Regions from separate parts of the Pseudogracilibacillus sp. SO10305 genome, predicted to be linked through region 4. Evidence: riboswitches for the same ligand, from Rfam matches in the RefSeq annotation. Region 4 holds a riboswitch; each other region holds the start of a gene.
What was found. Region 4 has a riboswitch for S-adenosylmethionine ahead of metK (methionine adenosyltransferase). Riboswitches for the same ligand answer to the same signal wherever they lie in the genome.

Region 1 (5,259 bases), on a different contig from region 4:
TCCGTCATTTCTCCACCGACAAAGGAAGGTTTTGCGTGCAATAATTTATCTATATATGTTTCGTCCAATGGTGCAGTAAAGAATAAGCCTATCTCCCTCGGCCATTGTGCATCTATTTGAACTACTTGTGCTTCTCCAAAAAATCGTTCGATCGGCATTTCATCTAAATTTGCTTTTCCTTTATGCATATGCGAAAACGCATCGACATGTGTGCCAGTATGCGTACCTAATGTTAACTTCCTTAATTCCCAGCCATTTTTGCCATATGTATGGACTTTTTCAATCGTAACTGCTGGATCTCCAGGATAAACGTCCATTTTTTCGTTCAATGTCACTGTTAAATCAATTACTTTCATACCGCTCCCCCTCTCTTTCAAATGAATTTTATCCGTAGAAAAACTGGACCTATATTAAAATAAGTCCAGTTTCCCTATCCGTTCTACCGCTTCACGTAAACGATTTTCTTCCTCCAATAACCCAATTCGTACATACCCTTCTCCATGTGCCCCAAAAGCAATACCTGGAGCAACAGCAATATTTGCTTCATTCAACAACAAATCCGTAAATGATTCACTCGTATGTCCATTTGGAACCTTTAACCAAGCGAAAAAAGACGCTTTTGGTGCTTCGACTTTCCACCCGATCTTTTTACAAGCTTCGATAAACACATTACGACGATGTTCATATAATGCGACTATGTCTTTCGCCGCCGTTTGCTCCCCTAATAATGCCTTTGCAGCTGCACGTTGAACAGCTGGGAATTGATTAATAAACATATGATCTTGTAATAAATTAATTGCACCGACAATCTCTTTATTTCCTAAAGCAAATCCGACACGCCATCCAGCCATATTGAATGTTTTCGACATCGTATACATTTCCACTCCGACATCTTTCGCCCCTTCTGCTTGTAAAAAACTTACCGGTTTTTTTCCATCAAATCCGATCCCACCATAAGCAAAATCATGCATAACCGCAATATTATTTTTTTTCGCGAATTGAACTGTCTCATTAAAAAATGGCTCATCAGCTATCGCACTCGTCGGATTACTTGGATAATTTAAATACATTAATGTTGCATCTCGTTTAATATCGTCAGCTATTTCATCATAGTTAGGATAATAGTTATTTTCTTCTAATAATGGCATCGTTTCGAACCGTATATCTGCCAGACCAACACCAGATAAATAATCTGGATAACCTGGGTCTGGAAGTAAGAGAACTTCTCCCGAATCCATGATCGCCAATGGTAATTCAACAACTCCCGCTTTCGAACCGAATAAAATGGCAACCTCTGTTTCCGGATCTAGATTTACCCCATATTCACGTTTATAAAATATCGCTATCGCTTCTTTTAATTCCGTCGTACCTCGAAATGGTGCATAGCCATGTGTTTCTGGATCTTCTACTGCATCTTGTAATGCCTTTACGATATGTGGCGGAGTTGGTTTATCAGGATTTCCTCTACCTAAATTAATAACATCTCTCCCTTCACTAACAGCTTGTTGAACATTTCTTGTTAATTGCGAGAAAAAATGTGCTGGCAAATTCTGTAATCGATTCGATAATTTCATATTAATATTCCTCATTTCATTTCTATCATTCTACAATAAGTATAAAGAATATAAATTCGAAAAGAAAGAAATTTTCAGTAATTATTGACAAAGTAAATGAAAGTAGCTATCATTAGATATGTTAGTTTGAATGATATGAAATTTCACAATTATATAAGTCGATAACTTATCAAGAGTGACCGAGGGACAAGGCCCTATGACGTCCGGCAACCCCATTATGGAAGGTGCCAATTCCTTCAGAACGTACAAATTTCTGAAAGATAAGCTGAAAATTAACAGTTCTTCTTTCATATTTGTGAAAGAAGTTTTTTTATGTTTTTGCAAAAGGAGACTAGCAATGATTCAAATTGAAAATTTAACAAAAGTGTATCAAACGAAGGATAGAGATGTCATTGGGGTCGACAATGTATCTTTAACGATTAACGAAGGAGAAATCTTCGGTATTGTCGGATATTCTGGGGCAGGTAAAAGTTCTTTATTACGCTGCATTAACTTACTAGAAAGACCTACAGACGGACGAATATTAGTTGACGGGCTTGATTTAATGTCTTTGGATGCAAACAACTTACGTAAAGCACGTTTAAAAATCGGCATGATTTTCCAACATTTCCATTTAATTAGCCAAAAAACAGTTGCCGAAAACATCTCATTCGCTCTACGGGCAGCAGCCACACCAGCAAAAGATATTGATAAACGTGTCGAAGAACTTTTAAATATGGTAGATTTAGCAGATAAAAAGGATGTCTTCCCTGCACAACTAAGTGGTGGTCAAAAACAACGTGTCGGTATTGCTCGTGCACTGGCGAATGATCCATCTGTATTACTTTGTGACGAAGCTACTTCTGCTCTCGATCCGAATACGACGTCATCCATTTTAAAATTACTAAAAAAAATAAACCGTGAGTTAAATATAACGATCGTATTAATTACTCATGAAATGAATGTCGTGAAAGAAATTTGTGACCGTATGGCGATTATGCAAGATGGATCAGTTGTTGAATCCGGAAACGTATATGACATTTTTTCTACACCGAAAAATGAATTAACGAAAACATTCATTAAAGATGTCGTAAATATCGACGTACCAGAAGAAATGTTACAAAAATGTACTGGACAAATTGTTAAAATTACGTTCCGTGGAGAAGTTGCTGGGGAAAGCGTCATTTCTGATATGATTCAAACATTTGATGTAAAAGGTAATTTCTTACACGGATTAATTGAATATATTCAAGAACGTCCACTTGGAATGTTCGTTATGGAAATGAAAGGTGACAATACTGAAATTGGTAAAGCAATCGATTATATGTCATCACAACTAGTAGATGTGGAGGTGATTCGTGATGCTATTTGATATGGATCGCATCATGGAATTGTTACCCGAAATGACGCAAGCATTTGGAGAAACGATTTATATGATAGGAATTGCCCTACTCGTTGCGCTCATCATCGGATTACCATTAGGGATTATTTTATTCGTCACGGATAAAGGACTATTTCTCGAAAATAAACCGATAAAGTCCGTCCTCGGGTTTGTTGTAAACGTCATTCGTTCCATCCCGTTCATTATTTTAATGGTAGCTATCACACCATTTACAAAGTTAGTCGTCGGTAACTCGATTGGGCCTACTGCTGCAAGTGTCGCTTTATCTGTTGCAGCGATCCCATTCTTTGCACGTATTGTGGAAACATCGCTTCGTGAAATTGATAAGGGAGTAATTGAAGCAGCAATCGCAGTTGGTGCAACACCTTGGATGATTATTAAAGATGTATTAATTCCAGAAGCAAAATCTAGTATTATCCAAGGTATCACATTAACCGTAATTAGTTTAGTTGCTTATTCTGCAATGGCTGGTTTCGTTGGTGGTGGAGGTATCGGTGATTTAGCAATTCGATTTGGTTACTATCGATATGATAATACGATTATGATTTTAACGGTCGTAATTTTATTACTATTAGTACAAATTTTCCAATGGATTGGAGATAAAGCTGCAAAAGCAGTGGATAAAAGTTAATTATTAGGGGGAAATAAAATGAAAAAGTGGATTTTTACAATTGTTTTAGTAAGTATCGTCGCTATTTTAGCTGCATGTGGTAGCAATAATGACGGAAATGGATCTTCCAATGTAGATGAAACAAAGGAATTACACTTCGGTGCAACAGCTGGTCCTTACAGTGATATGTTAACAAAAGCGATTATTCCTGGCCTAGAAGAAAAAGGGTATGAAGTGAAATTAACAGAGTTTAGTGATTATGTACAACCGAACAATGCGTTAAATGACGGATCAATTGATGCAAACCTATTCCAACATGTAATTTACTTAGAAAACTTCGCGGAAGAAAATGATATGGATTTAAAAGATTTAATCGTTGTACCGACTGCTCCATTAGGACTTTTCTCGAACAAATATGAATCAGTAGAAGACATTGAAGATGGTGCAACTGTTACAATTCCGAACGATCCAGTTAATGCTGCAAGAACATTAATTACATTTGAAGATTTAGGGTTAATTGAAATTGATGGAGATGTTGAACCATTAAAAGCTTCTGAAAAAGATATTACAAAAAACGACAAAAATTTAGAGTTTTTACCAATTGAAGCCGGTCAATTACCACGTTCTGTCGATGATGCTGATATAGCAGCAGTTCCAGGAAACTTTGCGATTGCAGCAAATATGGATTTAATGGACGCGATTGCGTTAGAAGATATGCCGGACCAATTTAGAAATATTGTTGCAGTAAAGGCAGAAGATGCGAATAAACAATTTGCACTTGATATCATTGATGTAATCGAGTCAGATGAATTTGAAGCTGTTATCGACGAAGAGTTCGAAGGCTTCGGTAAACCTGCATGGATGCTAGATAAATAATTAAACTACAAACGATCAGGAACACTATGCTAAAAACTACATAGTCGTTCTGATCGTTTTTTTGATGTTCTTTTGGATTTGGTTGGGGAGCTTTGGGGGGGTTTGCGACTTTCGGGTGGATTCTTGCAACTTCGGCACGTATTCTTGCAACTTCAGCACGTATTCTTGCAACTTTGACCCGGATTCTTGCAACTTTGACCTGCATTCTTGCAACTTCGGCCTGCATTCTTGCAACTTCGGCCTGCATTCTTGCAACTTCGGCCTGCATTCTTGCAACTTCGGCACGTATTCTTGCAACTTTGACCTGCATTCTTGCAACTTCGGCACGTATTCTTGCAACTTTGGCACGTATTCTTGCAACTTTGACCTGTATTCTTGCAACTTTGACCCGGATTCTTGCAACTTCTAACCCGTTTTATCATATTGAATCTTCTGATTGAGCATGGTAAAATATGAGAAAGATGGTTGATAGTTTACACTGTCAGTCATATGAACTGTAATTAAAAACACGACCTGCTCTAAAACTACTCCACTACACCTTTATCCATTTGAATGCTTTCGAGGAAGGATAATTTTGTAGTGGATTTTTTCATTATAAAAGGAGGCTACACCATGTCAGAAACTGCTTTTTCGGTAAAAATAAACGATCAAACTTATGAAGTAACTGATGAAAAAACGATAATTCAACTATTAAACAAAGAAAAAATTGCTCACCCACAAGTTTGTTATAATCCATTAGTAGATCCTGTACAAACTTGTGATACATGTATCGTCGAAGTGGATGGAGAGCTTGTACGAGCATGTTCTACCCCATTAAC
Region 2 (5,259 bases), on a different contig from region 4:
GCAATTCCATTATTGTTATTTCATGTGAATTTTAAAAAGATTTTCAAAGAAAGTGGCAGGATGCTATTTATTTTTTTGATTAGTTCGATTGGTACTGTCGCAGGTACGATGATTAGTTTCTTTTTATTAAAGGACAAAATTCCTTTTCTTGATAAAATCGGTGCAATGATGAGTGCCTCTTATGTCGGTGGTGGGGTTAATTTTGCCGCAATGGCTGCGAAATTTGAAGCACCTGGTGAAATGGTCTCTGCAACTGTAGTAGCCGATAACCTAATGATGGCATTATATTTCGTTATTTTAATGCTAATCCCAAGTTTGACATTTTTTAGAAAGCGCTTTACTCATCCACATGTATTGGAAGTTGAGCAGCAGAATACAAATGGCGAAGGAAACTCTACTTTAGCGGAAAGTTTTTGGAGGCGTAATGAAATTTCCCTTAAGGATATTGCCTTGTCTGTAGGGACGGCATTCCTGCTCGTAATTGTTTCTTTTAAAATTGCTGGATTTTTGGGAGAGCTTATCCCGAGCGGTGAGGATGTTTCATTTGCTTTAAATCTTGTAAATGCCCTGTTTGGCGATAACTATTTAGTTCTTACTACTATTACCTTTACAGCATTAGCGTTATTTCCAAAATACTTCGCATCGATTAACGGTAGCCAGGAGCTTGGTACATTTCTAATCTACTTATTCTTTGTAGTCATCGGTATACCCGCGTCCATTCCGTTAATTGTGGAGAATGCACCACTGTTATTGGTGTTTGTCGCCATTATTGTTTTTGTAAATATGTTAGTATCTCTTGTTGGTGGAAAACTCTTTAAATACAATTTAGAGGAAATACTACTTGTAAGTAATGCAAATATAGGTGGCCCGACAACCGCGGCAGCAATGGCAATAGCCAAAGGATGGAAAAATTTAATTGGACCAATTTTAGTCGTTGGAACATTAGGTTATATTATCGGCAACTATATCGGTACAACCTTAGGATTATGGTTCAGCACATTTATGTAAAATAAATTCTAATTATGATAAAGATGGTGATGACATGTTTGATGGGGGTAAAATTAGACGATTGCGAATGGAAAGGGAGTATTCGTTAAAAGTGCTTGCTGAAAAGGCTGGTGTCAGCACTAGTATCATCAGTAAGGTGGAAAGAAATAATGTAGACCCTTCTATTACATTGCTGTATAAAATATGTAATGGTCTTAATGTTTCTATTACAGAATTGCTGGGAGAGTCAACGAATACACCATCTGTACTGCGTAAAGAAGATAGAAAAGTAGTATCCTTTCCAAAATCAAATTCAAAGTATGAATTTTTAACTCCAATACACAATGGCGAACTGGAAATGATTCAGATTATTCTTGAGGCAGGGCAATCTGACAAAAAACTAGTGAGCCATACTGGTGAGGAATGCGGTGTAGTGCTGAAGGGTGCCATGACTGTTATTTTAGACCAGGAAGAGCATATCTTGCATGAAGGAGATTCTATTTGTTTTAATAGTCAAATACCACACCGCTTTATTAATCATACTGAAAAACAATCAATTTCAATTTGGTCTATGAATAATCAGCAGCAAAAATAAATCTTGAAAATAGTAATGTTTTTAAAGCAGACATATATTAAGTGACTAGCACCTTTGCTGTAGGTAGTTTAATTCAAGAAGATTGTGGCAAATAAAGTCAAATAACCGTAAATCTGATTAAAAAATCAATATTTTTACGGTTATTTGACATGCGACCTGAAAAGGTACTTTTTTGTAGTTTTGGCTTACAGTCATTCTAGCTGAACACCTTAATAAATTTATCTTCATTTATTAAGGTTCATTTTACATAAATAATATTTGTTATAATACAATTGTTTAAAATCACTATTAATTTTACTAGGTACCAATTGTATTGTTTCCAAGTTATTAAGCACATGCCAGGTATATTTATTATGATGTCACCATTCAGCTACATCATCTATTGTCCATTTTCCATCTGGTATACTCCACATTTAGCCAATTCTTCATCAGCAGTCAAAAGTTTGATACTCTATCATTCGTCATGTTTTCTAATTTTATTACATAGTTCTTGTCGGGGATAAATAACGACTATGCTCCTTCATTACTCCAATCACCTTTATTAATAGGGGATTTTTTACCTTCGATTGATATGTTTATCTAAACAGGAGGCGCTAAGTTTTATATACGTTGTTTGATTACGGACTTACGCTATTACTCTCATTGCGCATAGATGAATTTTGTTATTTAAATGTTTAAAACCTTATGATAACATGTACTTAAGAGTGGATGATGATTCAATAAAGAGATCGTTTCGCGGTATAATTAGGAGTGTTTATATGTGTAAAAAAACTTTTAATGCGCTAGGTTGGATTATACTTTTGGGAATGGGAATTTCATGGATAGTGTTTGGTTATTCTAATTGGTACTTATTATTACTTCCAATTGCTTACATATTCTTTTTAGTGAATGATGGAAGTATTAAAGAGTTAAAGAGGATAAGAAAAATGTCCATATTTCAAGTAATTTTAATGCTGTTTGCATTGGTTGTGTCAGTGGCTATTGTATTTAGTCTTATTCAATTATCTAGTTACTTAATAAATGATGTATTATACCTAACTGGTGGGATAAAAACATTTAGCGAGATTATGGCAATAATTCTATCCTTATACCCTGTTAAAATTACTTTTGGTACTGTGGTTTATAGGGTAGCAAATGATTTGAAAGGTACAGGATAAGGAAGCCTAAACTTTGTAGAATGAAAAATGAATTCTACTTTGTTCAGATAGATAGACTATCTATAAATAAATCAAAGTTCGATAAAACTAAGGGATGTTTTGGTATATTAACGCATATTATCAATTACTTACATTTATGGAAGAAAAAATTGCGTTGCGAAGTGGTGGATGAATGTGTTCTAGTAACTGTGTAAAGAGTTTTAACTAATTTAGCTAATCAACGTCTGAAGTTAAATTTACCAAAATCAAGTGAGTCGTTATTGAAAAATATTTTATAGAAATGATTATTACTTGTAAATATTTTTATACTTGTTATGGGTCTTGTATTTCTTTTCAGAAATGACGAGGAAGTAGAGCGTTTATAAAATATATAAGTATATGTCTAAATTACAAAAAACAAGTAATTAATTGACTTCTTCAAATAAATAATGTATTCTAAATATTAACATTTTAAATAATATAGTTTTCTTATCAAGAGAGGTGGAGGGACTGGCCCTTTGAAGCCTCGGCAACAGACTGTTTTGTACTGTGCCAATTCCAGAGCAAGAATGCTTGAAGATAAGAAGAGTGAAAAACTACAGAAATGTATCCTCTTCTTGATTCGAGAAGGGGTTTTTTGATGTTAAAAACCTTGAAGAACAAATAACGAAAACAAACAAAAGGAGAATAGGAAATGTCAATTACTTTAACAAGAGCACCGTTCAAGGCAGATCATGTAGGAAGTTTGCTACGAACAGATACGATTCATCAAGCTAGAAAGGACTTTCAAGATGGAAGCATTTCAGCAGATCAATTATATGATATTGAAACAGAAGAGATTAAACGCATAGTCGATAAGCAGATAGAAGTTGGACTTTCAGCAGTTACAGACGGAGAGTTTAGACGTAGATTTTGGCATACAGACTTTTTAGAGCATCTAAACGGTGTAGAAGGATATGTGCCAGAGACTGGATATATCTTTAATGAAAATGAAGAAACGGAAAGATATGATGTACGTAATATTGGAAAAATCTCATTTAACCACGATCATCCACATATTAAAGACTTTAAATTATTCAACAAAATAGTGGATGGACGTGCTGTTGCTAAGCAAACCATTCCAAGCCCAAATCAGTTATTTAACCAAGGGATTCGTAATGAAACAATTTATCCGGATATTGAAGAGTATGCAGAGGATGTTATTCAAACATATCGTGATGCAATACAAGCATTTTATGATGCGGGTGTTCGTTACCTTCAGTTTGATGATGTTTATATTGCCGGTCTGTCGTCACCAGACATTCCATTTAATGATGGAAAATATCCAAGAGAGTATTTGATTGAACTTGCATTAAAGGTTGTGAATGAAGTACTGGAAGGTAAACCAGAAGATTTATATGTTACAACACATCTTTGCCGTGGTAACTATAGATCGAATTGGGCATTTGAAGGTAGCTATGGATTAATTGCACCTACGTTATTTGCCAAAGAAAAAGTAGATGGATTTTTCTTGGAGTATGACGATGATCGCTCAGGTGATTTTAAACCACTTGATTATATTCCGAACGGAGGTCCGCAAGTGGTGCTTGGTTTATTTACTTCTAAAACGGGAGAGTTAGAAGATAAAGCATTAATAAAAGCGCGTATCGAAGAAGCGGCACAATTTATTCCACGAGAACAAATCTGCCTTAGTCCTCAATGTGGATTTGCCTCGACTCATCATGGAAACAAATTGACAGAGGAAGAGCAATGGGAAAAGTTAAAATATATTGTTGACATTGCAAAAGAAGAATTAGGTTATTAAACTATTTTTCAATAAAAAAATAATGAACCTGTGAAAAAAGTCTATTTGGGGTTATCTACCAAATAGGCTTTTGTGCATTTGAAAACCCCTAGTTCTGCCGGGGGTTCTAAATAGCTTTTAGCGTGGTATTAAAAATACCTCTTTCTCTTGTAAGATGAAGATAGTTTCCCGACCACCATATTTTTAACAGAAGGAGACAATCCTAGTGTAGGATAAGAAAAGACATTGTGGAGATGTAAGTATCGTATTGTAATTGATCCAAAATACAGACGACAAATTATTTATGGAAAATACAAAAAGAACATAGGAGAAATTATCAGAAGTCTTTATGATAGAAAAAATGTAGAAATTCATGAAGTAAATGCTTGTAGGTATTCCACCAAAATTAAGTGTCTCTCAATTTATGGGTTAGAGTTGCCTAATGATTGTTGATCGTCATGCGAATTTAAAATACAAATATGGAAACTAGGTAGTTGCAAGAATACGAGTCGAAGTTGCAAGAATGCGAGTCAAAGTTGCAAGAATATGGGTCGAAGTTGCAAGAATGCGAGTCAAAGTTGCAAGAATGTGGGCCGAAGTTGCAAGAATACGGGTCGAAGTTGCAAGAATCCAACCTCAAACCCGTATGAACGCAACCATAAAGCTAATCACCACCCCACAAAATGGAAATAGGAAGTTTTGATTATTTTAATGTAAATACAAATTATATATTTTTTCGTGATTTTTATTATGAATAA
Region 3 (5,259 bases), on a different contig from region 4:
ATATCCGCAAGTTCCCGAGGAAATTGCCGTATACTTGCGTAATTATTGGTTATATCCGCAAGTTCCCGAGGAAATTGCCGTACACTTGCGTAATTATTGGTTATATCCGCAAGTTGTTGCAGAAATCGCCGTACACTTGCGTAATTACTGGTTATATCCGCAAGTTCCCGAGGAAATTGCCGTACACTTGCGTAATTACTGTTTATATTCGCAAGTTGTTGCGGAAATTGCCGTACACTTGCGTAATTACAGGTTATATCCGCAAGTTCTCGTTGAAATCGCTGTACACTTGCGGAATTATAGGTTATATCCGCAAGTTCCCGCAGAAACCCCCACACACTTGCGGAATTACAGGTTATATCCGCAAGTTCTCGCAGAAATTGCCGTACACTTGCGTAATTATAGGTTATATCCGCAAGTTCCCGAGGAAATTGCCGTATACTTGCGTAATTATTGGTTATATCCGCAAGTTGTTGCAGAAATCGCCATACACTTGCGAAATTATAGGTTATATCCGCAAGTTCCCGCAGAAACCCCCACGCACTTGCGGAATTACTGTTTATATCCGCAAGTTCCCGCAGAAATCCCCACGCACTTGCGAAATTAATCGGCATACTCACAAGCACCGCCCAAAACGAGCGCTAATTTACGAAATCCAAGTACACATCCACAAGTTTTAAGGAAAAAATTTATCTCTTTGTAGCGGGAGGAATTATTTGCTATAATCAGATTAGTAAATTTTTTATACGGAGGTTTACGATGGCACTAACATTATATTGGTACCCGAATTGTAGTACGTGTAAGAAGGCAAAAAAATGGCTAGATGATAACGGTAAAACGTATGAGCTAGTTCATTTAGTAGAGGAAACACCTTCAGAAGCGACGATTAAATCGCTTATTGAAAAGAGTGCACTAGAGCCGAAGAAATTTTTTAATACGAGTGGAAAAGTGTATCGCGAACAAAATATGAAAGAAAAAATTAAAGATGCAACACTCGATGAAATGGTTACATACTTAGCGTCAAATGGCATGCTTATTAAACGACCGATCCTGACAGACGGCACGAGCGTGACAGTTGGTTTTAAAGAAGAAACATACGAAAATACTTGGAAGTAACTTAGGAGGAGAAAAATATGTCATTACCAACAGAATTATTATATTCAAAAGAACATACGTGGGCACGAGAAGAAGGAAGCGATATTCGTGTCGGGCTTACTAAATTTGCCTTAGAAGAATTAGGAGACATCGTATTTGCGGAACTTCCAGAAATTGGTACGGAAATTGAAATGAACGAACCATTCGGAAGCGTAGAATCTGTGAAAACAGTATCGGAATTATATGCACCGGTTAGTGGTCGTGTAGTGGAAATTAACGGAGCACTACAAGATAACCCTGAAACAGTAAATGAGTCTCCTTATGACCAAGGATGGTTCATCGTCATCGAACCGACAAAGGACGAGCAGTTAGACGAGTTACTTTCAGCAGACGAATACGAAGCATTAATTTCAGCAGAATAATGGAAAAGCTATTCAACGATGGGCGGACAAAACACATCGTGAATAGCTTTTTGTTTTAAAAAGGTGCAATGAAAAGGATGCAATGATAAAATGAAAATAATTATTGTTGAAGGAAAACAAGATAAAAAACGGCTCGAAACGATTATCGATGGCCGTGATGACGTACAAATTTTATGTACATTCGGAACATTTAGTATTGAAAAATTTGATGAAATGCTTGAAACGTATGATTTAGACAATCATCTTGTTTATATTTTCGTTGATGAGGATCGTCCAGGGAAACAACTTAGAAAAAAGTTGAACGAAGAATTGCCTCATGCTGAAAATATGTATATTCCAGAAGAACATATTGAAGTTGAAGCAGCACCATACAATATTCTCGCAACAGAACTCGTCAAATTTCATATTCGAATTAACCCGATATATTTATTAAAAGATTGGTGAGAAAACATGCAAGAGATCAAACAATTACCATTAACGAAGGATGGTTTCCTTTTTATTCATACCCCCTTTTGTGGGACGTGTCATGTCGCAAGAAGTTTTTTACAAAAAATTGAAACAACACATAAAGAGGAAATTTTTCTAGAGATGAATGGCTCCCTATTTCCAGAATTCATGCAAGAGAATAAAATTGAAAGTGTACCGTGTTTACTCATTGTGAAAGATGGGGAAATAAAGGAGAAAATTTATACGTTTCATTCGGTTGCAAACATATATCATTATGTGTTTGAGTATAAACCTGAGTTATTTTCTAGGTAATATGCATTATCGTTGACAAAGATAACAAGGACTGATAAGATTCAATATAATAACCAATTGAATATAATTAACTCTTATGAAGAGCAACGGAGGGACTGGCCCTGTGAAGTTGCGGCAACCTTCAATTCTGAATTGAAAGGTGCTAAATCCTGCAAAGCACACCGCTTTGAGAAATGAGAGAACGTGAAGATATATAATCTTTTTGTTCTCTAGAGCAAAGAGATTTTTTTATTGGAATAAAAAGAAAAGGAGGGTACACATTTTGATTTCGATCAAAAATTTAAAGAAAACATTCACGATTGACAATCGGCCGATCAAGGCAGTTGATGATTTAACATTGGATATCGAAACTGGTGAAATATTCGGTGTGATTGGATATAGTGGGGCTGGAAAAAGTACGTTCGTTCGCTTACTAAATCGCCTTGAAGAACCGACAGCAGGAACTATTACAATTGATGGCGAGAGCATGACCGAATTAAATGCGAAAAATCTTCGTACAGCAAGACAAGATATCGGAATGATTTTCCAACATTTTAATTTATTATGGTCACGAACGACGGAAGATAATATTGCCTTCCCTCTCGAAATCGCTGGTGTGCCAAAAGCAGAAAGAGAAAAAAGAGTAAAAGAACTCATTCAATTAGTTGGATTAGAAGGTAGAGAAAAAGCGTATCCATCCCAACTTAGTGGGGGACAAAAACAACGTGTCGGAATCGCAAGGGCACTCGCGAATAATCCGAAAGTGTTATTGTGTGATGAAGCGACATCTGCACTTGACCCGGAAACGACGAACTCTATTTTAAATTTACTCGTAGATATTAACGAGAAACTCGGTTTGACGATTATTTTAATTACCCATGAAATGAACGTTATTCGAAAAATTTGTCACCGTGTTGCAGTGATGGAACATGGGAAAATTGTGGAACAAGGGAATGTGTATGACGTTTTCACGAATCCACAACATGGGGTGACACAACGATTCATTGGAGAGGTTGTGGAAGAGGGCCGGGAAGATGATACATTGGATGAAGTATTGGAGGAAGTAGAACGAAAAGGAAAAGTTCTTCGATTACGATTCCAAGGTACAGCAACAAATGATGCTCTTATTAGTGAAATTGCGAAAAACTACGATACTCAAGTTAATATTTTACATGGTAAAATTACGAAAACGACATACGGTACGGTTGGTTCACTTGCAATTCAATTAATCGGAGAGAAAACTGAAATAGAGAAAGTTGAAGCTTTTGTTGAAGCTTCCTCGGTAACAGTGGAGGTAATTCGCGATGACACTTGATTTTTCAAAACTTGATACGAGCCAATTGCTTGAAGCTACATATGAAACGTTTTACATGACAATCATCGCACTTATTGGAACTTTTATTTTAGGATTATTGCTTGGTCTATTACTTTATTTAACAGACAAAGATGGTCTATGGGAAAATAAAATATTAAATTTTATCATTGCGACATTTGTTAACGTCTTTCGTGCTATCCCATTCATCATTTTAATTTTATTATTGTTTCCATTAACGAGACTTTTAATTGGAACGATTCGGGGACCGAATGCAGCACTCCCGGCTTTAATTTTAGGAGCGGCACCATTTTACGGTCGTTTAGTGGAAATTGCATTAAAGGAAGTGAATAAAGGTGTTATTGAGGCAGCGAAAGCGATGGGATCAACGACGAGACGTATCATTTTTAAAGTGTTAATCCCAGAATCAATGCCAGCACTTATTTCAGGTATTACCGTTACAGCGATTGCATTAATTGGATACACCGCAATGGCTGGAGCGATCGGAGCAGGTGGACTAGGGAGTTATGCATATTATGCAGGATTCCAACGAAGAATTTTTGAAATTGTCCTCGTCTGTTCAATCATTATAGTAATTGTCGTTTTTATTTTCCAATTCATTGGAGATTTTATATCTAAAAAAATTGATAAAAGGTAAAGGGGAGAATGTTTCATGAGAAAGGTTTTAGCTTTATTCGCATTAATTTCAATTTTAGTTTTAGCGGCATGTGGTGGAGGAAACAATGACAACGCAAGTAGTAACAACGCAGGTAATAACGATGGGAACGCAGAAGAAGTGACAATTAAAGTAGGAGCTTCAAGTGTGCCACACGCGGAGATTTTAGAAGAAGCGGCACCAATTTTGGCTGAAGAAGGTATTACGTTAGAAATCGAACCATATGAAGATTACGTCTTACCAAATGATGACTTAGCAAGTGGTGATTTAGATGCGAACTATTTCCAACATATTCCTTATTTAGAACAAACTATTGAAGATACAGGATACGAGTTAACACATATCGGTGGAATCCATATTGAACCAATTGCGGCATATTCAAAATCTATTGATTCAATCGATAATATTAAAGATGGAACAGAAGTTGTATTAAGTAATTCTGTAGCTGACCATGGCCGTGTGTTACAATTATTCGAAGCAAACGAATTAATTACATTAAAAGACGGAGTAGAAGAAGGTAAGGCTGAGTTAGATGATATCGAAGACAACCCGAAAAACTTAACATTCTCTCCTGACTATGAGCCAGCTTTTTTACCAGAAATCTATGAGTCTGAAGAAGATGTATTAGTAGTCATCAACACGAACTATGCAATCGGTGCAGGACTTGATCCAGTGAATGATTCGATTTTCCGTGAAGGGGACGACTCTCCTTACGTGAACGTGTTAGCAGTTCAAGAAGGTAAAGAAGATGATGCAGCATTAAATAAATTATTAGAAGTGTTACGTTCTGAAGAAATTCAAGACTTCATGGTTGAGAATTACGACGGTGCAGTAGTACCAGTATCAGAATAATGTATTTCACTTACGTATAAAAAATTGCCTCCACGATTGTGGGGGTAATTTTTTTGTCGGGGTTTTGTGGTGGAGCGGGTAGGGGTTTCTTAAGGAGTGGTTGGAGTGAGGGTATACGGCTCTTAATTTCGCAAGTATTGGTAGGAATGCCGTTGGGGGCTAGC
Region 4 (5,259 bases):
CTTTTTCTTTTTCCTCAAACATTTTCGCATTACCAATATAACGTTCTCTTAATGGGGTTGTCCCTCTTAATAAGAAACTTTTCCCACTCATATTATCAGGTAAAGTCATCGCAACTTTTCGGATTAAAGTTTTGAATAATCCTGGAATATAGTTAAACATACGTAAAGAGTCTGGTTCACGATAAATATTGTACCCGCCAAATAACTCATCAGAACCTTCCCCAGATAATGCAAAATTAACATAACTACTCGCTTCTTTAGAAACGAAATATAACGGAATACATGATGGGTCTGCTAACGGCTCTTCTAAATTCCACATAATTTCTGGAATTTGATTCACATATTCATCTGCTGTAATAAATTTCGCGATGTTTTCAACGCCTACTTTATCTGCTGTCTCCTTAGCAATATCTACTTCAGAAAATCCTTCTCGCTCAAAACCGACAGAGAATGTCTTTATATTCGGGTTAATCTCTTTCGCCATTGACACGACTAAAGTTGAATCAATTCCTCCAGATAAAAATGCCCCAATATCTGCAATACCATCCATACGTTTTTCAATATTTTCAAACATTACTTCACGAATTTTATTGATCCATACAGACTTCTCTGTTTGTACAGGGTCAAACGATGGTTTCCAATATTTATGAAATGTCACTTTCCCTGCTTTTTCCTTCACAAAATACGTAGCCGGATCCATAATGACGACATCATCATGTAATGTATATGGTTCAGGTACATATTGGAAACTAAAATAATGTTGTAACGCCGTTTCATTCATTTTATCTATATGATAACGTTTCGTAATTTCCGTTTTCGAAGAAGAGAATGTGAACGCTCCATCTCTTTCTACATAAAAAAGTGGCTTCACCCCAAAGTGATCTCGCGCTCCATATAATGTTTCGCTTTGTTTATCCAAAATGGTAACAATAAATTTCCCGCTAATTTGCGCGAATAATTCCTTTTTTTCTTGTGGGAATAAAATCGCGATAATTTCCGCAATATTCGTAGATGAAATCCCTGCTTTTTCAGCTAATTTTCCTTTGTTATAGCATTCACCAAAATAATGTACATAATATTGTTCATTTTCAAATACTTGATCTAATTCATTTTCTTCATATAAAAAAGTAAAACTTTCATGTTCATATGTTTGTTCGCCTTGCTCGACATTGTTTACATCTATGATAGATGAAGTCGTTCCATGATGTAAACTTCCAATAAAATGGCCCATGTTTGTAACCTACCTTTATGAAATCTATTTTCTAAAAAATAATACCATACTTTTTTCTGTTACGACAAGCATTACATCCGTCGTGAACGTCATTATTTTACAATTGTTCACGATATTGTTTCATCTTATGAATGAATAGGTTTTCACCTAACATAAGATGAACTTTTCGACTTGCTTTCACTTCTTACTATACAACTTTTATCCATATAAACAAAAAATGGATGACATGTATATCATCCATTTTTCCATTTTATTTATTCGCAATTTCGACAGCAGATTGTCTCAATGCTTCTGCTTTATCTAAGTTTTCCCAAGGAAGGGTGACATCACGGCGACCGAAATGTCCATATGCAGCTGTGTCACGGTATATCGGACGACGTAAATCTAACATATGAATAATGCCGCGTGGACTTAAGTTGAAATTTTCACGAACAACATCAACTAAAATTTCCTCCGACACTTTTCCAGTACCGAATGTATCAATCGCAATCGATACAGGCTGTGCCACTCCAATAGCATACGCTAATTGAACTTCACATTTTTCTGCTAAATGTGCTGCCACAATATTTTTCGCAACATAACGTGCAGCATATGCTGCAGAGCGGTCCACTTTTGTCGCATCTTTACCTGAAAATGCTCCCCCACCATGACGAGCATATCCACCGTACGTATCGACGATAATTTTACGGCCTGTTAATCCGGCATCCCCTTGTGGTCCACCGATCACGAAACGACCAGATGGGTTAATATAATATTTCGTGTTTTCATCTAATAAGAAACTCGGAACGATCGGTTTAATAATATGTTCCTGTACATCTTTTTGGATCTGTTCTAATGTAACATCTTCCTTATGTTGAGTAGACACGACGATAGCATCGACACGAACAGGTTTATCGTGTTCATCATATTCTACCGTTACTTGTGTTTTACCATCAGGCAGTAAATATGGTAATGTATGGTCTTTACGAACATCTGTTAAACGTTTAGCTATGCGGTGCGCTAAATAAATCGGCAATGGCATTAAGTCTTCTGTTTCATCACATGCATATCCGAACATCAATCCTTGGTCTCCTGCGCCAATTTCCGATTCATCTGCCTCCCCTTCACGTGTTTCTAATGCAACATCTACTCCACCTGCAATATCAGGTGACTGCTCATCAATAGCAGTTAATACAGCACATGTTTCAGCATCAAATCCGTAACGAGAATCGGTATATCCAATTTCTTTTACGGTTTTACGAACGATGGATGGGATATCGACATATACATTCGTCGTAATTTCACCCGAAACTAACACTAACCCTGTTGTGACTGTCGTTTCACATGCAACACGTGCATTCGGGTCCCTTTTTAAAATTTCATCTAAAATTGCATCCGAGATTTGGTCACTCATTTTATCCGGATGTCCTTCCGTTACTGATTCTGATGTGAATAAACGGCGATTCTTTGTCATTATAATAAGCCTCCTATATATATTACACGGAGCTCTACTCGATAGAGATCATAGGGAACGAGATGACTCGTTCGTTTTTCATAAATAATGAAATTCATGAAAAAATCCTTTCCTATATAAATGAGGAAAGGATATCGTTTCTGCCTTTCACTCTTATTGTTCAAGGAAAATCCTTGCATCAGGTAAGCACCTTTTCACATACTTGTGAGGTTGCTGGGCTTCACAGGGTCTGTCCCTCCACCAACTCCTAATAAGAGAGTCCGTTGTTTATTACATATGAAATATTTTCCGAGAAACACCTCTATATGTATACTATAATGGCTAGTCTATATGATAATACGTGAAATGTCAATCGATTAAATAAGAAGAAATACAACCCTCTATATTCATACTATACCCCCGATATTTTGATAATTACGAGTTCCTTTTCTCTTCTTTCAAAAGTTTTTTCAAATATATGGACATTTTGGATCTGTACCAATTCATTCCATCGTTTCACCCATTCCAATAAATATCATCGCCGATATAATCTTACTGACAACAGTAGTGAGAAAAACACTTTAAGAAAACTCTGTTCGAGTGAAAGCACCCACTTCTTTTTCCGTCGTCGCAATCCAATCATCAATTAAAATACCTACTATAATAACCGCCACTCCAAACCCAATAAAACCATGAACTGATCTATTATTTTTTCTCAATATGAACGCGACTCCTTCTTTTATATAACACTTTTTCAATAAACATTCTGAACAACGAAGCATCATTAATTTTATCCTATTACGCATAAGACGAAACAGTTCTTACTCTTTCTTGCTACCCTGTTTTCTTATCCTTTATTTGAGGCTAAAATGTTAGTTCAAGTATTGATATGATTATGTTAAAATAGATTTACTGTAATGAAACAAAGTTTTTGTGATTTTCTTCACAAAATTGTAATACATTCTAAAAACGTTATTGCACCAACGTTTTTAGGTATTTAAACTTTTGTTTTATTATAATAAATCAACATTTTCTAATAGTTTTATTACATTAGTATGGACTAATTCGTTTAATGTGTTATACTATATTCAGATTTTAAAGTACACGAGAAAAAAGGATGGATTAATTCAATGAATACGACAGCTAGGTCAACTGTATCACAAGAAATTTTACAAAATGACAATGTTCAGAACAATTTATCTGTACCAGGATTAGTTGAAAAGATTTTATCACGTAATGAAGGTGTATTAACTGCAACTGGAGCAGTTCAAGCAACTACTGGAAAATACACTGGTCGTTCACCAAAGGACCGTTTCATTGTTCGTGATGACGTTTCTGAAAATTTAGTAGATTGGGGCGAAGTAAACAAACCAATCGATGAGGCATCATTCCAAAAATTATTCGATAAAGTTGTAAATCACTTAAAAAATAAAGATGAAGTTTTCTCCTTTAAAGGATTCGCTGGAGCAGACGAAAAATATCGTTTACCAGTGGAAGTTGTAAACGAATATGCATGGCATAACCTTTTTGCCCGTCAGTTATTCATTACACCAACAAAAGAAGAGTTAGCAGCACATGAGGCTGGCTTTACAGTTCTTTCTGCTCCGACATTAGAAGCAGACCCTCAAGAAGATGGAACGAATTCTGAAACGTTTATCGTTATTTCATTCAAAGAGCGTGTCGTATTAATCGGTGGAACAGAATATGCTGGAGAAATTAAAAAATCTATTTTCTCTGTGATGAACTACTTATTACCACAACAAAACATTTTATCTATGCACTGTTCAGCAAACGTTGGTGAAGAAGGTGATGTTGCTTTATTTTTCGGTTTATCAGGAACAGGAAAAACAACATTATCAGCTGACCCTTACCGTAAATTAATCGGTGATGATGAACATGGATGGAGTCCAAACGGTGTATTCAACATTGAAGGTGGTTGTTACGCAAAATGTGTTGATTTAACACGTGAAAAAGAACCACAAATTTTCGATGCTATTCGTTTCGGTTCCGTATTAGAAAACGTCGTACTTGATGATCATAGTCGTGAACCTGATTACTCAGACGTTTCATTAACAGAAAACACAAGAGCTGCATACCCGTTAGAGAACATTGACAACATCATCGTTCCAAGTGTTGCAGGTCATCCAAATACAATTATTTTCTTAACTGCAGATGCATCAGGTACATTACCTCCAATCAGTAAGTTAACGAAAGAACAAGCAATGTACCACTTCTTAAGTGGATACACATCTAAATTAGCTGGAACAGAGCGTGGAATTACGGAACCAGAAGCAACATTCTCAGCTTGCTTTGGATCACCATTCTTACCACTTTCTCCAGATCAATATGCTGAAATGCTTGGGGAAAAAATCGATCAGTTCAACACAAATGTATTTTTAGTAAACACTGGTTGGACTGGAGGTCCTTACGGTGTTGGGAACCGTATGAAGCTTTCATACACTCGTGCAATGATTCACGCAGCACTAGAAGGTGAGTTAAACACTGTAGAAACTGTAAAGGACGAAATCTTCGGCCTTAACATTCCAGCGCACGTACCTGGAGTACCAGATGAAGTATTAGTTCCTCGTTTAACTTG

Region 1: it holds a riboswitch for S-adenosylmethionine, as region 4 does, so the genes downstream of both, SPD45_RS12800 (methionine ABC transporter ATP-binding protein) here and metK (methionine adenosyltransferase) in region 4, are expected to answer to the same signal.
Region 2: it holds a riboswitch for S-adenosylmethionine, as region 4 does, so the genes downstream of both, SPD45_RS07400 (5-methyltetrahydropteroyltriglutamate--homocysteine S-methyltransferase) here and metK (methionine adenosyltransferase) in region 4, are expected to answer to the same signal.
Region 3: it holds a riboswitch for S-adenosylmethionine, as region 4 does, so the genes downstream of both, SPD45_RS03105 (methionine ABC transporter ATP-binding protein) here and metK (methionine adenosyltransferase) in region 4, are expected to answer to the same signal.

The regions. Positions count from the first base shown of each region.
Region 1 is NZ_JAXHDE010000018.1:50,247-55,505, reverse strand. It holds gene SPD45_RS12810 (cyclase family protein) at 1-356, opposite strand, end outside; gene SPD45_RS12805 (pyridoxal phosphate-dependent aminotransferase) at 411-1,574, opposite strand; SAM riboswitch class I at 1,738-1,841, shown strand; gene SPD45_RS12800 (methionine ABC transporter ATP-binding protein) at 1,912-2,925, shown strand; gene SPD45_RS12795 (methionine ABC transporter permease) at 2,915-3,586, shown strand; gene SPD45_RS12790 (MetQ/NlpA family ABC transporter substrate-binding protein) at 3,605-4,441, shown strand; gene SPD45_RS12785 (hypothetical protein) at 4,478-4,843, opposite strand; gene fdhF (formate dehydrogenase subunit alpha) at 5,054-5,259, shown strand, end outside.
Region 2 is NZ_JAXHDE010000007.1:58,477-63,735, reverse strand. It holds gene SPD45_RS07415 (DUF819 family protein) at 1-1,008, shown strand, start outside; gene SPD45_RS07410 (helix-turn-helix domain-containing protein) at 1,043-1,582, shown strand; partial or broken gene SPD45_RS14395 (hypothetical protein) at 1,807-1,926, opposite strand; gene SPD45_RS07405 (disulfide bond formation protein DsbD) at 2,341-2,739, shown strand; SAM riboswitch class I at 3,205-3,304, shown strand; gene SPD45_RS07400 (5-methyltetrahydropteroyltriglutamate--homocysteine S-methyltransferase) at 3,413-4,522, shown strand; partial or broken gene SPD45_RS07395 (transposase) at 4,748-4,931, shown strand; gene SPD45_RS07390 (hypothetical protein) at 4,996-5,151, shown strand.
Region 3 is NZ_JAXHDE010000002.1:97,650-102,908, reverse strand. It holds gene SPD45_RS03125 (arsenate reductase family protein) at 760-1,116, shown strand; gene gcvH (glycine cleavage system protein GcvH) at 1,134-1,517, shown strand; gene SPD45_RS03115 (toprim domain-containing protein) at 1,608-1,961, shown strand; gene SPD45_RS03110 (thioredoxin family protein) at 1,968-2,276, shown strand; SAM riboswitch class I at 2,348-2,456, shown strand; gene SPD45_RS03105 (methionine ABC transporter ATP-binding protein) at 2,539-3,570, shown strand; gene SPD45_RS03100 (methionine ABC transporter permease) at 3,560-4,225, shown strand; gene SPD45_RS03095 (MetQ/NlpA family ABC transporter substrate-binding protein) at 4,241-5,095, shown strand.
Region 4 is NZ_JAXHDE010000027.1:502-5,760, reverse strand. It holds gene asnB (asparagine synthase (glutamine-hydrolyzing)) at 1-1,231, opposite strand, end outside; gene metK (methionine adenosyltransferase) at 1,482-2,684, opposite strand; SAM riboswitch class I at 2,835-2,941, opposite strand; gene SPD45_RS14100 (hypothetical protein) at 3,245-3,382, opposite strand; gene pckA (phosphoenolpyruvate carboxykinase (ATP)) at 3,794-5,259, shown strand, end outside.